3 regions of the Ferribacterium limneticum genome follow, and region 1 is predicted to be linked to each of the others. Evidence: predicted binding sites of a transcription regulator. Region 1 holds the regulator's gene; each other region holds the start of a gene.
The links. The regulator HrcA, encoded in region 1, represses chaperone genes, less so after heat shock. The targets are predictions, from matches to a motif close to TNTTAGCACTCNNNGNCNNNGAGTGCTAANA.
Positions count from the first base shown of each region.

Region 2: a site for HrcA is predicted at 2,213-2,243, ahead of rpoH (RNA polymerase sigma factor RpoH). Genes of this name have one in related genera too.
Region 3: a site for HrcA is predicted at 1,553-1,583, ahead of KI617_RS02210 (co-chaperone GroES). Genes of this name have one in related genera too.

Region 1 covers NZ_CP075191.1:3,032,448-3,037,125, reverse strand. The annotation lists gene KI617_RS14590 (VCBS repeat-containing protein) at 1-279, opposite strand, end outside; gene trxC (thioredoxin TrxC) at 336-779, opposite strand; gene hemH (ferrochelatase) at 831-1,934, opposite strand; gene hrcA (heat-inducible transcriptional repressor HrcA) at 1,934-2,962, opposite strand; gene KI617_RS14570 (NAD kinase) at 3,010-3,939, shown strand; gene recN (DNA repair protein RecN) at 3,939-4,678, shown strand, end outside.
Region 2 covers NZ_CP075191.1:3,819,117-3,823,794, reverse strand. The annotation lists gene napH (quinol dehydrogenase ferredoxin subunit NapH) at 1-730, shown strand, start outside; gene KI617_RS18330 (nitrate reductase cytochrome c-type subunit) at 761-1,255, shown strand; gene rpoH (RNA polymerase sigma factor RpoH) at 1,320-2,180, opposite strand; gene istB (IS21-like element helper ATPase IstB) at 2,762-3,514, opposite strand; gene istA (IS21 family transposase) at 3,511-4,678, opposite strand, start outside.
Region 3 covers NZ_CP075191.1:463,373-468,050, reverse strand. The annotation lists gene groL (chaperonin GroEL) at 1-1,042, opposite strand, end outside; gene KI617_RS02210 (co-chaperone GroES) at 1,177-1,467, opposite strand; gene KI617_RS02205 (diguanylate cyclase domain-containing protein) at 1,724-3,871, opposite strand; gene dacB (D-alanyl-D-alanine carboxypeptidase/D-alanyl-D-alanine endopeptidase) at 4,020-4,678, shown strand, end outside.

The DNA of each region.
Region 1 (4,678 bases):
GGTCAGCATCTCGATCATGGAGCGGATCAGGCTCAGCTTCGGATCGTTGTCGATCTCGTCATTGTCTGCGTTATCGGCTGATTTGACGCTGCTGGCGGCTTTACCGGCATCGGAGAGGGTGACGCTGTCAGTTAGCCGGGGGCGGCTGCCGGACATGTTTTCATTGGCAAAGTCCGGACGACGCGGCCCGACCCACATTTTCAGCGATTCACTGACTTCATGCCGCTGTGTGCTGGCGTGTGACGAGGCCAATTGCAGGCTGGCGCTGGCGATTTTCATGGTGGCCTCCGCGGCGTGTGTTTCGACACACTGTTAACGGCAGCCGAAGGAAGAAGTTAAGGCCTGTAAAGATGCGGCTGTAGCCAGCGTTTCAGCGTGCCGAGGTCGAGAGCGCCGCTCTGGCGGGCGATTTCGCGGCCGTGTAAAAAAATTGCCAGGGTCGGAATGCTGCGGATATTGAAGCGGGCTGCCAGCTGCTGTTCGGCTTCGGTATCGACCTTGACCAGTCGGGCGTAGGGTTCGAGATCGATGGCGGCCTGATGGAAGTTCGGCGCCATCGTCCGGCATGGACCACACCATGGTGCCCAGAAATCGACGACCACCGGCAGGTCATTGCGCGATAGGTGGCGGTCGAAGTTGGCCGCGCTCAGCTCCAGCGGTTCGCCGGTGAACAGGGGCTGCTTGCATTGGCCGCAGTTCGGGGCATCGCCCAGTTTTGCTGCCGGAATGCGATTGACCGCGGCGCAATGCGGGCAGACGAGGTGCAGGCTTTCAGACATCTCAGACTCCAAATATCAGGTGGTCCTGATATTTGTGCCATCTGACGAATTTCAAGTCCGGGCGCCGAATTTGAAAGCTTCTCGGGCGCTGGTTTCCAGCGCATGCGGGTCGACGGCGGTCTTGGTTTCCCAGCCGCCCAGATGCTGCTCGGTGATGTCGGCCAGGGCCTTGATCCAGGCGTCGTCCTCGTTCAGCGCCGGGATGTAGTGGTATTCCTTGCCGCCAGCCTTCAGGAAATCGTCGCGGCCTTCCTGGGCGATTTCTTCCAGGGTTTCCAGGCAATCGGCGACAAAACCGGGGCAGATGATGTCGACGCGGCGGATGCCTTTGCTGCCCCACTCATGCAGCGTTGGCGCCGTATAGGGCTGCAGCCATTCGGCCTTGCCGAAACGGGACTGGAAGCAGATCTGGAATTGTTCAGGCTTCAGGTTCAGGCGTTCGGCCAGCAGGCGGCCAGTCTTGTGGCATTCGCAGAAATACGGGTCGCCGAGATCCAGGCTGCGCTTGGGCAGGCCGTGGAAACTGATCAGCAGGCGGTCGTTATCGCCCAGCGAGCCATTCGTCTGCCAGTGCTGGCGCACCGATTTTTCCAGAGCCGTCAGGTAGCCGTCATGGTCATGGAAGTGTCGGACAAAACGCATCTCCGGCTGGTTGCGGGTTTTGGTCAGCCAGTTGGCTGCTTCGTCGACCACGGTGGCGGTTGTGCTCGCGGCGTATTGCGGGTACATCGGCAGCAGCAGGATGCGCTTGGCGCCTTCGGCCTTCAGATGGGCGAGGACGTCCGGAATCGACGGTGAGCCGTAACGCATGGCCGAAGTGACGGTCAGGTGATGGCCGCGCTGGCCGAGCAGGCCTTTGAGCAACTTGGCCTGGCGCTCGGCATGGACGCGCAGTGGCGAGCCTTCCGGCATCCAGACCGAGGCGTATTTGGCGGCTGACTTCTTGGGTCGGGTATTGAGGATGATGCCGTTGAGGATCAGCCACCAGAGTGGTTTGGGAATTTCGACGACGCGCGGGTCGGACAGGAATTCCTTGAGATAGCGTTTCAGGGCCGGAGCGGTCGGTGCCTCCGGCGTGCCAAGATTGACCAGGACGACAGCAGTGGTCGCCGGCTTGCCGTGACGGTGCGGCGGTTCGGGAAGGTAGCGGGGCATCAGTTCTCGTTTTTGTAGGAGAGGGCGCTGGAGAGCAGGCGGGCGGTGATGTCGACGATGGGGATGACGCGTTCGTAGGCCATGCGGGTCGGGCCGATGACGCCGACCGAGCCGACGACTTGTCCATCCACCGTGTAGGGGGCGGCAATGACGCTGCATTCGTCGAGTGTGGCGATGCCCGATTCGCCACCGATGAAAATTTGTACACCTTCTGCACTGTTGGAGATTTCCAGCAGGCGCATCAGGCTGGAGCGTTGCTCGAACAGGTCGAACAATTCGCGCAGGCGCTTCATGTTGGACGAGAGTTCTTCGACATCGAGCAGGTTGCGTTCGCCGGAAATGACGTAGGGTGTGGCGTTTTCAGCCATCACAGCATCGCCGGCATCGAGGGCCAGGGTCATCAGTGGCTTGATGTCGTCGCGGAGTTGCTTGATTTCGACGCTCAGGCGATGGCGAATCTGCTCGAAATCAAGTCCGGCAAAATTCTGCGTCAGGTAGTTGGCTGCACTGACCAGTTCGGACGGTGAATAGGCCTTGTCGGTGGTGACGATGCGATTCTGCACGTCGCCATCAGAGGTGACGATGATCAGCAGGATGCGTTTTTCCGACAGGCTGAGGAATTCGATCTGGCGAATCCGGCTGCTCTGGCGGCGCGGTGCGATGACCACCCCAGCGAAATGGGTCAGGCTGGACAGCAGTTGCGAGGCGCTGGCGATGATCTGGCCGGCGGGGCGGCCGTGTAGGGCTTCCTCCATCTGGCCCATCTGGCGAGCCTCGAGCGGCTGCACAGTGAGCAGGCTGTCAACGAACAGACGGTAGCCGCGTGCCGTCGGAATGCGACCGGCCGAGGTGTGCGGGCTGGCGACGAAGCCGGCTTCCTCGAGGTCGGCCATCACGTTGCGGATGGTGGCGGGGGACAGGTCGAGGCCGGAAAACTTGGACAGCGCGCGTGAGCCAACCGGCTGTCCATCAGCAACATAGTGTTCGACCAGGGTCTTGAGCAGGGTGCGGGCGCGTTCATCAAGCATGGGCTGATTGTACAAAAAACCGGGGCCAGCGCCGCAAGACGTTTTTTATGCAAGAATTCGACCCCATGAACAGAGGCTTCGCTTCCTACCGCTCCCCTCGGACCATTGCGCTGGTCGGCAAATACCACAGCCTGGAAATTGCCGAGTCTCTGCGCCGTCTGGCCGAATATCTATACGAACGCGGTGTCTCCGTCTTTATCGAACGGGAAACAGCTGAGCACATCGGTAAGAAGGTCGATCTGTCGCGCTGGGTGACCTGTGGCTTCAATGACATTGGTGCCCATGCCGACCTCGCCATCGTGCTCGGTGGCGACGGCACCATGCTCAATGCCGCGCGCCGGCTGGCGCGCTATTGCGTGCCCTTGGTTGGGGTCAATCAGGGCCGCCTCGGCTTCATGACCGATATCGCCCGCAACGACATGCTTACTTGCATGGACGATCTGCTCGATGGCCGCTTTTCCCCGGAAAACCGGATGCTGCTGGCCGCCGAAGTGACGCGCGACGGCAAGGAAGTCGCCTCAAACATGGCGCTCAACGACGTGGTTGTCGACAAGGGCGCCATCGGCCGGATGATCGAATTCGAGTTGTTCATTGACGGCGAATTCATCTACAACCTGCGCTCGGATGGCCTGATCGTCTCGACGCCGACCGGTTCGACGGCTTATTCGATGTCCGCTGGCGGTCCCATTCTGAATCCGACCTTGACCGGCATCGCGCTGGTTCCGCTCTGCCCGCACGCACTGTCCAACCGGCCAATCATCGTCAATGACAGCACGGACATCGAACTGCGCATCGTCAATGCCGATGATCCGCGGGTGCACTTCGATGGTCAGGTGACGCTTGATCTGGAGCGCGGCGACTGTGTCCGTCTGCGTCGTTCCGAACACACCATCTGTTTCCTGCATCCGCCGGGTTACAGCTATTTCGCCATGCTGCGCCAGAAACTGCAGTGGAGCGAACGGCCGAAAGGGCCCTGATGCTGCGTCAACTGACCATTAAAGACTTTGTCATTGTCGACCGGTTGGAGCTTTCGTTTTTATCCGGCTTTGGCGCCTTGACCGGCGAAACCGGTGCCGGCAAGTCCATCCTGATCGATGCGCTGGCGCTAACCCTGGGTGAGCGGGCCGATGCTGGCGTGGTTCGTTCAGGGTGTGAAAAGGCCGAGGTGGCTGCGACTTTTGAAATCGCGGGTTTGCCAGAGGTGCGAACCTGGCTGGCCGCCAATGATCTGGATGGCGACGACGAACTGCTGCTGCGTCGCGTCGTCGATGCGGGCGGCCGTTCGCGGGCCTATATCAATGGTTCGCCTGCCACCGTCCAGCAATTGCGTGAAGTCGGCGAATGGCTGGTTGATATTCACGGCCAGCATGCTCATCAGTCGTTGTTGCGTTCCGAGGCCCAGCGTGTGCTGCTCGATACGCATGCCGGTCTGAGTGGCTTGGGCGCTGAAGTCGCCACTGCCTGGAAAAACTGGCGCGAGCTGGAGCTGGCTTTGCGCAGTGCCAGCGAAGGGGCCGATGCCCTGCTGCGTGAGCGCGAACAACTGCAATGGCAGATCGGTGAGCTCGACGGGCTGGCTTTTGGTGACGACGAATGGGCCACGCTCGATGTCGAGCACCGCCGGCTTGGTCATGCCGCCAGCCTGATTGAAGGCGCCCAGTATGCGCTGGCCGTGCTTTCGGAAGACGACGCCGCCTGTGAGCGCCAGATTGATGG
Region 2 (4,678 bases), 790 kb from region 1:
CTACACGCTGAACATCCTGCCGCTGACCGATCCCTACGTCGCCCTGCAATCGCTGATGAGCGGCCATGTGCCGGAAAAGCTGGGCCTGATTGGCGTCGGCATCGCTTTGGTCTTCTATTTGCTGGTCGGCGGCCGGGTTTATTGCAGTTGGGTCTGCCCGGTCAATGTTGTGACCGATGCTGCCGGCTGGCTGCGTGACCGCCTAGGCATCAAGGGGGCGAGTAGCCTGTCGGCCCGCACGCGCTACTGGATTCTCGGCATGACGCTGGTCGGCTCCGCCGTGACCGGCGTGGTGCTGTGGGAACTGATCAATCCGGTGTCGATGCTGCATCGCGGGTTGATCTTCGGCCTTGGCACGGCGTGGATGATCGTCATCGCCATTTTCCTGTTCGACCTGTTCGTGATGAGCCGTGGCTGGTGCGGCCGCCTGTGCCCGGTCGGCGCCTTCTACAGCCTGATCGGCCGGTGGAGTCCACTGCGTGTGACGGCTACCAAGCGTGCGGCGTGCAACGATTGCATGGATTGTTTCGAAGTCTGCCCGGAACCGCAGGTCATACGCCCGGCCCTGAAGGGGGAGGGAAAGGGCGTTGGCCCGGTCATCCTGGCGCCAAGTTGCACCAACTGTGGTCGTTGCATCGATGTCTGCTCGAAGGATGTCTTTACCTTCGGATTGCGTACCAATAACCCGGCCTCGACGGTTGCCATGACGGTACAGTCCGAAGCCAAGTGATGTTCGAGTCTTAGAGGAGGAGCGCCCATCATGAAACAAACCCTGAAGCTGTCCTGTGCCGTTCTGGCATCCGTCGCCTGCTGGGCCTTCGCCTCGCCTGCCTTGGCGCAGGAGTCGCCGAAACCGATGCGCGGGGCCGATGTCGCGGCCGTCGACCAGGCTCCCGAGGCCAAGAAATACCTCGGGGGGAAACCTGGAGGGCAGGAAAAGGTGGCGCGTACCTTCAACAGCCAGCCGCCGGTGATCCCGCACGCGGTTGAGAACTTTGACGAAATCACGCTGGAAGAAAACCAGTGTCTGACCTGCCACAGCACGGCCAATTACCAGAAGAAGAAAGCGCCGAAAATCGGTGACAGCCACTTCCGGGATCGTGAAGGCAAGGTGCTGCCGGAGAGCTCGGCGCTACGCCACAACTGCACGCAGTGTCACGTACCGCAGGTCGATGCGCCGCCGCTGGTTGAAAATGATTTCAAGGGCGATATCGCGGCCAAGGGCAGCAAAGCAGGCGCCAAGAAAAAGAACTGAACGGCTGCGCAGCAAAAGCAAAGGGGAGCCGAGGCTCCCCTTTTGTGTTGGCAACGCGTGATTGTCAAGCGGCAGCGAGCACGCCGCGCATTTTTTGCAGTGCCTTGACCTCAATCTGGCGAATCCGCTCGGCGGAAACATCAAATTCGGCGGCCAGATCATGCAGCGTTGCCGCTTCGCCATCATGCAGCCAGCGCGCTTCGATGATGCGGCGGCTGCGCGGGTCGAGCCCTTCCAGCGCGGCGTGCAGGCCTTCGTTCTGCTGGTAGGCCAGCGCCTTGTTTTCCAGAACGCGGGTCGGCTCGTAGCGCGAGTCGGCCAGATAGTCGATCGGGGCGAAGGCTTCGTCGCCGTCGTCCGGATTGCCTTCCAGCGCAATATCGCGACCGGACAGGCGGGTTTCCATCTCGACCACTTCATCCTGTTTGACGCCGAGGCGGGCGGCGACTTCGGCCGCCTGCGTGCCGGATAGCGTATCGACGCCCTCGTAGCCGCTCTTCATGCTGCGCAGGTTGAAGAACAGCTTGCGCTGGGCCTTGGTCGTTGCCACCTTGACCAGGCGCCAGTTCTTCAGGATGTACTCGTGAATTTCGGCCTTGATCCAGTGCATGGCAAAGGACACCAGACGCACACCGCGCGACGGGTCGAAGCGCTTGACCGCCTTCATCAGGCCGATGTTGCCTTCCTGAATCAGGTCGGCATGCGGCAGGCCGTAACCCAGGTAGCCGCGGGCAATGGAGATCACGAGGCGTAGATGTGAGAGCACAAGCTGACGCGCGGCCTCCACATCGCCATCATTGTGGAGACGCTCGGCCAGCCGGGACTCCTCGGCCTCGGTCAGCATGGGATAACGATTCGCTGCCTGGATATAGGCATCAATGTTTCCAACTGACGAGGGGATGGGAAGCGCCAAGGCGTAGGTCATAGCGTAATTTTCTCCTTCAAGTTACAACTTCATTTTAGCACTCGCTGCATAAGAGTGCTAAGCCTGAAAAAAGTTTCGCGATGATTGCTTTTGTTCCTGCGACTTGCCTTCCTTTTCTGAGTGTCGGTTCTCACCGAGTTTCGAACTATTTGCACTTAGTTCTGAATTTTTGGATCGCTGAAACACTCGCCAGCCAATGCTTTCAGCGTGTTTGTATGTTTTCTCTGTCCATAATTCTTTCGCTTTTGGTGGAGAACGGATCAAATTTTTCCCCGTCTTGATCAGGCAACTTCTCGGCCAAAGCGGTCCTAGCCCCGATGTATTCCAAAATCTGCTTTGTAGCTGCGGATTCAACCGGTGGATGCAACGGTTTGATAAAAGCGCTGAGCGGACATTTCGATTTGTTGACGCCGGATTTTCACGAGCACCCAAACCGGTTCGAGGTGAGCAGTTCGCCCAGTTCCCCATGAGCAGATTGCCCGATGGCCGTGAGCAACGGCATCAAGCCCGGTACCACGAGCATCTATAAAAAGTGATGCTCACGAGCATTGCTACCCGTGAGCATCATTTCGCGTCCGGGCTTACTCCGTAGCCATCCGCTCCTTCGCCAACATCTTGCGCATCGACTCTCCCTTCAGATGCATCTGGTGCGACTGATGCACCACGCGATCCAGAACCGCATCCGCCAGCGTCGGGTCAGGAAACAGCCCATGCCATTGAGTCCGCGGATACTGGCTGGTGATCAGCAAAGAACCACAACGCATACGCCGATCGATGACATCGAGCAAGATATGGCCGACGGCCAGATTCATCTCGCCATTTCCAAAGTCGTCGATCATCAGCAAGGCCGGCTTGACCAGCCGGGACTTCAGGGTGGCAATCGAACCATCGGCCATGGCCACCGCAATATCCGAGAATAATTGCGAACACCGGTAATAGAGCACTGAAATTCCCAACCGGCAGGCTTGCGTTCCCAGGGCACATCCCAACCAAGTCTTCCCGACGCCGGTTGCCCCCAGAATGACCAAGTTCTGGTGCCGATAAATCCACTGGCACCCCGCCAGAGTTGCCAGCAGTGACTTCTCCACCCCACGACCGGCCCGGTCATCGATATCCTCCAGAGCCGCAGATTCCGGAAATCCGGTCCCCCGCAGCAGGCGCTGGATCCGGCGTGTGTCGCGATTCGACATCTCGTGATCGACCAGCATGGCCAATCGATCATCGAAAGAAGTCCCATGCAGTTTCGGCTGATCCAACTGGAGTTCGTAGGCATCGGCCATGCCGCCGAGCTTCAGTTGCCGCAGGCGGTTCAAGGTTTGCTGGGCCGTGCTCATGCTTCTTCTCCAAAATACTCAGGACCACGAACGTCCTCATGGGATTCGCGAACGTCCTGATCTTTTTGCGGAGTTCCTTGTTGTGCCATCAAATCGGCCTTTTTCTTCAAGATCGACTCGATGCTACGCAACGCGGTGATGTTGCAGGTTTGGGCATAGCGACACGCGGCCAGAAAGCGCTCATCACCATGCTCCCGCGCTAAATCCCGCAACTTGCGTGCCGCCTTCAGGCCGTTGGTCAGGTCGTGTCGTTCCATCAGGTGATGCGTGAACAATTGTTCCACCACCGGCCCATGAGCCTTGGCCCAAGCCAGCAAAGCGTGAGGTTCCCCTTCCATCACCCGGCGATGAGCGACCGGCATGTGTTCCTCGTAGCGGGAAATCTCACCGGGCTCTGCCATCAAACTATGCGTCGCCAGCCGCTTGTTACGCCGAAAAATTTCTAGCGCATTGGCGGTAATGCGTAGATCGACCAGATCGCCTCGATATTGCCAAGGGACGGAATAAAAGGATTTACCATGCTCGACTAGGTAGTCGTCGCCAACCCGCACGCTGTGACGCCACTCAGACAATTCATAGCGCGTGGTCGGCAACGGCCGCAGGGCCGGTGCATCCAGGGCTACGAACCGGCTACGCCGCGTATCGTCGTGCTTGGAAAAGTTCTTGTCGTTCAGCATCTCGTTCAATCGCCGAATCTCGACATTGGCCTCTTCTAGGCTAAAGAACACCCGATTACGCAGCGCAAACAGCACCCAGCGTTGCGCGATCTTGACGCCAGCCTCGGCCTTCGCATTCTGTTTCGGCGAACGTTGCTTGGTCGGCATCGGCGCCGTGCCGTAATGCTTCAAGCACTCCAGATATTGCGGGTTGAGAACGATCCGCTCCTTCTCGCGCCGAATCACAGCCGCCTTCAAATTGTCGCTGACTACCCAGTTCGGTACGCCTCCGAAATACTCGAAGGCATTCGCCTGAGCCTGCAACCAGCAGGCCGTGCTCTGCTGCCAGACCAGTTCCAGATAGGTGTGGCTTGAACAGCCCATCACAGCGACAAAAAGATTGGCCTCGCGTACCTCCTCGCCCGGGCCGCCCCGAATCTCCACCTTGCGCCCGGCGAAGTCGGTAAACATCCTATCGCCCGGCCGGTGAATCTGGCGCATGACGACA
Region 3 (4,678 bases), 1.6 Mb from region 1:
GCTTGACGCGGGCTTCGATGGAGGCAGCTTCGCCGGCGCCGTCGATGATGATGGTGTTTTCCTTGGCGACTTCGATGCGCTTGGCCTGGCCGAGATCCTTCAGGACAGCCTTTTCCAGCGACAGACCGGTCTCTTCGGAGATCACGGTACCGCCGGTCAGGATGGCGATGTCTTCCAGCATGGCCTTGCGACGATCGCCAAAGCCCGGAGCCTTGACGGCAACGGTCTTCAGGATGCCGCGGATGTTGTTGACGACCAGGGTAGCCAGCGCTTCGCCATCGACATCTTCAGCGATGATCAGCAGCGGACGGCCAGCCTTGGCAACCTGTTCCAGAACCGGCAGCAGGTCACGGATGTTGGAGATCTTCTTGTCGAAGAGCAGGACGTACGGGTTTTCCATCAGGGCCTGCTGCTTGTCGCCGTTGTTGATGAAGTACGGGGACAGGTAGCCGCGGTCGAACTGCATGCCTTCGACGACGTCGAGTTCGTTGGCCAGGGACTTGCCATCTTCAACGGTGATGACGCCTTCCTTGCCGACCTTTTCCATGGCATTGGCGATGATTTCGCCGATGTCGGAATCGGAGTTGGCGGAAATGGAGCCAACCTGGGCGATTTCCTTGGTCGTCGTACAGGGCTTGGAGATCGCCTGCAGTTCGGCGATGGTGGCGACAACAGCCTTGTCGATACCGCGCTTCAGGTCCATCGGGTTCATGCCGGCGGCAACGAACTTCATGCCTTCGCGGACGATGGACTGGGCCAGCACGGTGGCGGTGGTGGTGCCGTCACCAGCGATATCGGAGGTCTTGGAAGCAACTTCCTTGACCATCTGGGCGCCCATGTTGGCGAACTTGTCTTTCAGTTCGATTTCCTTGGCGACGGAAACGCCGTCCTTGGTGACGGTCGGGCCGCCGAAGGAACGCTCGAGCACAACGTTACGACCCTTGGGGCCGAGGGTGACCTTGACTGCGTCAGCCAGGACATTGATGCCTTCGACCATGCGGGCGCGGGCGGAATCACCGAATTTGACTTCTTTAGCTGCCATTTATAGCTCCTGAATTCTGTAAGTTGAGTGCAATTTCATTGATGGGGCGTTCGTGACGCGAAGACCAGCCGAAGGCAGTACGCTTGGTACGGCGAGGCGCAGTCGACAAAGTCACGGACAGGCCGGCAATGAAATTAGGCGACCAGAACGCCCATGATGTCTTCTTCACGCATGACCAGGACTTCCTGGCCATCGACCTTGACGGCCTGGCCGGCGTATTTGCCGAACAGAACGCGGTCACCCACCTTGACGTCCAGGGTGATCTGCTTGCCGTTGTCGTCGCGCTTGCCCGGGCCGACGGCCAGAACTTCACCCTGATCCGGCTTTTCGCCGGCGGAATCAGGAAGGACGATGCCGGAAGCGGTGGTGCGCTCGGCTTCAACACGCTTAACGATCACACGGTCGTGCAAAGGACGGATATTCATAAACTGACTCCTGATAATGAGTTGCTACAAACTGGAAATTGGCCGGTTACGCACAGGCGCAGTGCCGGGACCGGAACGGAGATGTTATTAGCACTCCTCGCCGGTGAGTGCTAATAATAGGGGCGAGGCCGGCGGATTTCAAGAGGCCGTTTCGCAAATAACGGGAATGAAGCCGATCTGACCCGATGGGCAGCCAGACAGGCGACTGCCCCTCGCCACCCGAAACTGAAGGGATAGTCTTGGTACAGGCGCGAGATCAGCGACTATCCGGCCCGTAGAGCCGATAGCTGTTTCGGCCGGATTGCTTGACCAGATAGAGTGCGGCATCGGCAGCGGCCCGGATTGTTTCCAGATCGTCGCCATGGCGTGGGTAAATGGCGACCCCGACGCTGGCCGAAATATTGACGGTACCGGATGACAGCAAAAACGGGAGGGCCATCGTCGTGACAATACGTTGCGCCACTTCCTCTATCTCGGCATCGCTACTGACTTTGGGCAAGATGACGGCAAACTCGTCACCACCCAGGCGGGCCACCGTATCCGACTGCCGAACAGCCTGCGTCAGCCGACGGCTGGTCTCGATCAGCAAGGCGTCACCAGCGGCATGGCCAAGGGTGTCATTGACATCCTTGAAATGGTCAAGATCAACGTAAAGCAGCGCAAACTCTTCGCTATAGCGCCTGGCCTGGGTCAAGGCCATCTGCAAGCGGTCGTAGAACAAGGTCCGGTTCGGCAAATCCGTCAGCGGATCGCTCTGCGCCCGGTGGCGGAGCAAGTCCTCAACCTCCTTGCGCTGCGTGATGTCAATGAAGGTGGCGACATGGCGACCACCACTTTCCGCCCCTTCGCCACGTATCGCCGAAATTGCCAGCCAGACGACATACACGGTCCCGTCTGGCCGCCGATTCCAGATTTCCCCGGCCCAGTGGCCATCCTTCTCCAGCGCTTCCCACATTTCACGGAAAAATGCGGCTTCATGGCGCCCGGAACTGAGAAAACCGGGATCCTTGCCCAGTACTTCCTGCGGACGGTAACCGGTGATGGCCGAAAAAGCGGGATTCACCTGAATGATCCGATTCTGCGCGTCAGTCACCACAATGCCTTCCGCTGCGCTCTCCATGACCGCTGCCGAAATCTGCAAGGCACGCTCGTTGGCCAGACGGTCGGTGACGTCATGCACGCTGAGCACCCATTGCGGATATTCAGAGGCACTTTCAATGCGTGCCACATGCACATCACCGACCCGAATGTGCGAACCATCCAGTCGGCAGAAATGAAGGCGTGATGTCGGCGAAACCGGTTCGCCCCGCAAGCGCCGGGCCAGGCGCTCAGCGACGAGGGTACGATCCTGCAGGCAGACGAAATCCAGCAGCGGTCGATTGATGATCTGGCTTGGCGCCAGTCCGACCAAGGCGGCACCCTGTTCATTGGCGAAGACAATGACGAAATCCGGTGCCTGCATGATCAGGATCGCATTCTGGCTGGTCTCGATTACCGAGCGATAGCGGGCCTCGCTCTCCAGAATCTGCTTCTCCTTGCGCTGGCGCTCGGCCACTTCCTGGAGCAGTTGCGCGTTTGCCTTGGACAGGGCTTGCGTTCGCTCGACAATCAACTGCTCCTGCCCGGTCGTCACCGCCTTCAAATGCTCGACGTACTGGCGTGACCGCCGGATCACGAAATGCATCAACAGCGCAATCATCAGCGCGGCGGCACCGAAGATCAGCACGCTGCGCATTCGCTGATCGTGGCGAATGGCCAGGATTTTATCGGCCGGCATGGAAATGCTGATGCCGCCACGAATTTCTCCCAGCTTGTACCCCTGCTCGGCATGGCAGTGCAGACATTGCTTTTTGATGAACAGCGGGGCCATGTAGCGATGCATCACCCCCTGTTCCATTTGCAGCAGTGACAGGGCCTCGCGCTTGCCGGCTTCGAAGGCGTGCAGGGTCTCGATCTCCCAGGGATCGGGTGCATTGGCCGGCCGAATCGGCTTCAGGCTGGTGATGTGAAACTTGACGCCTTCAGCCTGCTCGGCCAGTTCAGCGATCTGGCGGGTCATGAAGGCCGGGTTGACCATGGTCAGGCGTTGACCATCGTCAGTGACCAGATCGCGCCGCGGGTGTTTCAGATAGGAATTGGGCTGCGTTTTTTCGGTGACCGGGACATAGACACCGCCGTGCTGAGCGTTCCAGTCGCGCGTCAGTTCAACCAGTCGGAACAGGATGCTTCCCCGCTCGCGCGCCAGGGTTTCGATGCTCTCGTCGATCCGGCTGAATTCCATCGATATGCCCAGCCCGCAGAGCAGGGCAAGCAGCAGATAAGCCATGCCCAGCCAGACCCGATAGCCCAGGGTCAGAAGCGAACCCCATCCGGATTTGGGAAGCTGGTTGACGACTTCATTCATGGAACAGCAACTCGTCGAAAGTCTACGTTCATCAAAATAGCACCAAAATCCGGACGGCGCGCGGTGTTTCGCCATGACTTGGCAACCCCCGGGAATTACCCCAGTGAATGGTAGGCTAGCGACTTTGCTTCTTCCCCAGCCCCTACGGATGTTCGCCAAGATACTCGCCACCCTGGCCCTTGCCGGCCTTTCGCTGACGGCGCAGGCTGACGGCCTGCCCCCCAATGTCCTGAAGGCCTTGAAGGCGGCGCAGATTCCTGCCGCCAACGTCGCTGTTGTCGTCCACCCGGTCGATGCGACAGCCCCTTTGGTCGCCCACAACGCCAGGCAATCGATGAATCCGGCTTCGGTGATGAAACTGCTCACCACCTACGCCGCCCTCGACCTGCTCGGCCCGGCCTACACGTGGAAAACCACGGCATGGACCGAAACGGCGCCGGTCGACGGCCTGCTGAGCGGCAACGTCTATCTCCGGGGCAGCGGCGACCCGCGTTTCGCCATCGAACATCTGTGGGGGCTGCTGCGCCAGCTGCGCGTCCGAGGCATCCAGCAGATCGCCGGCGATGTCGTGCTCGACCGTACTGCTTTCAACGTGCCCAGCCTCGACCCCGGCGCCTTCGACGACAAACCGATGCGCCCTTACAACGTCGGGCCGGATGGCCTGCTGCTGAATTTCCGCGCCCTGCGCTTCACGCTGCTGCCGGACAACGGCAAGCCACGCGTGCTGATGGAAACGCCGAGCGAAGGCCTGCGCGTCGACAACCTGTTACGCGCCGGCAATGGCGACTGCGGCAGCAACTGGAAGGA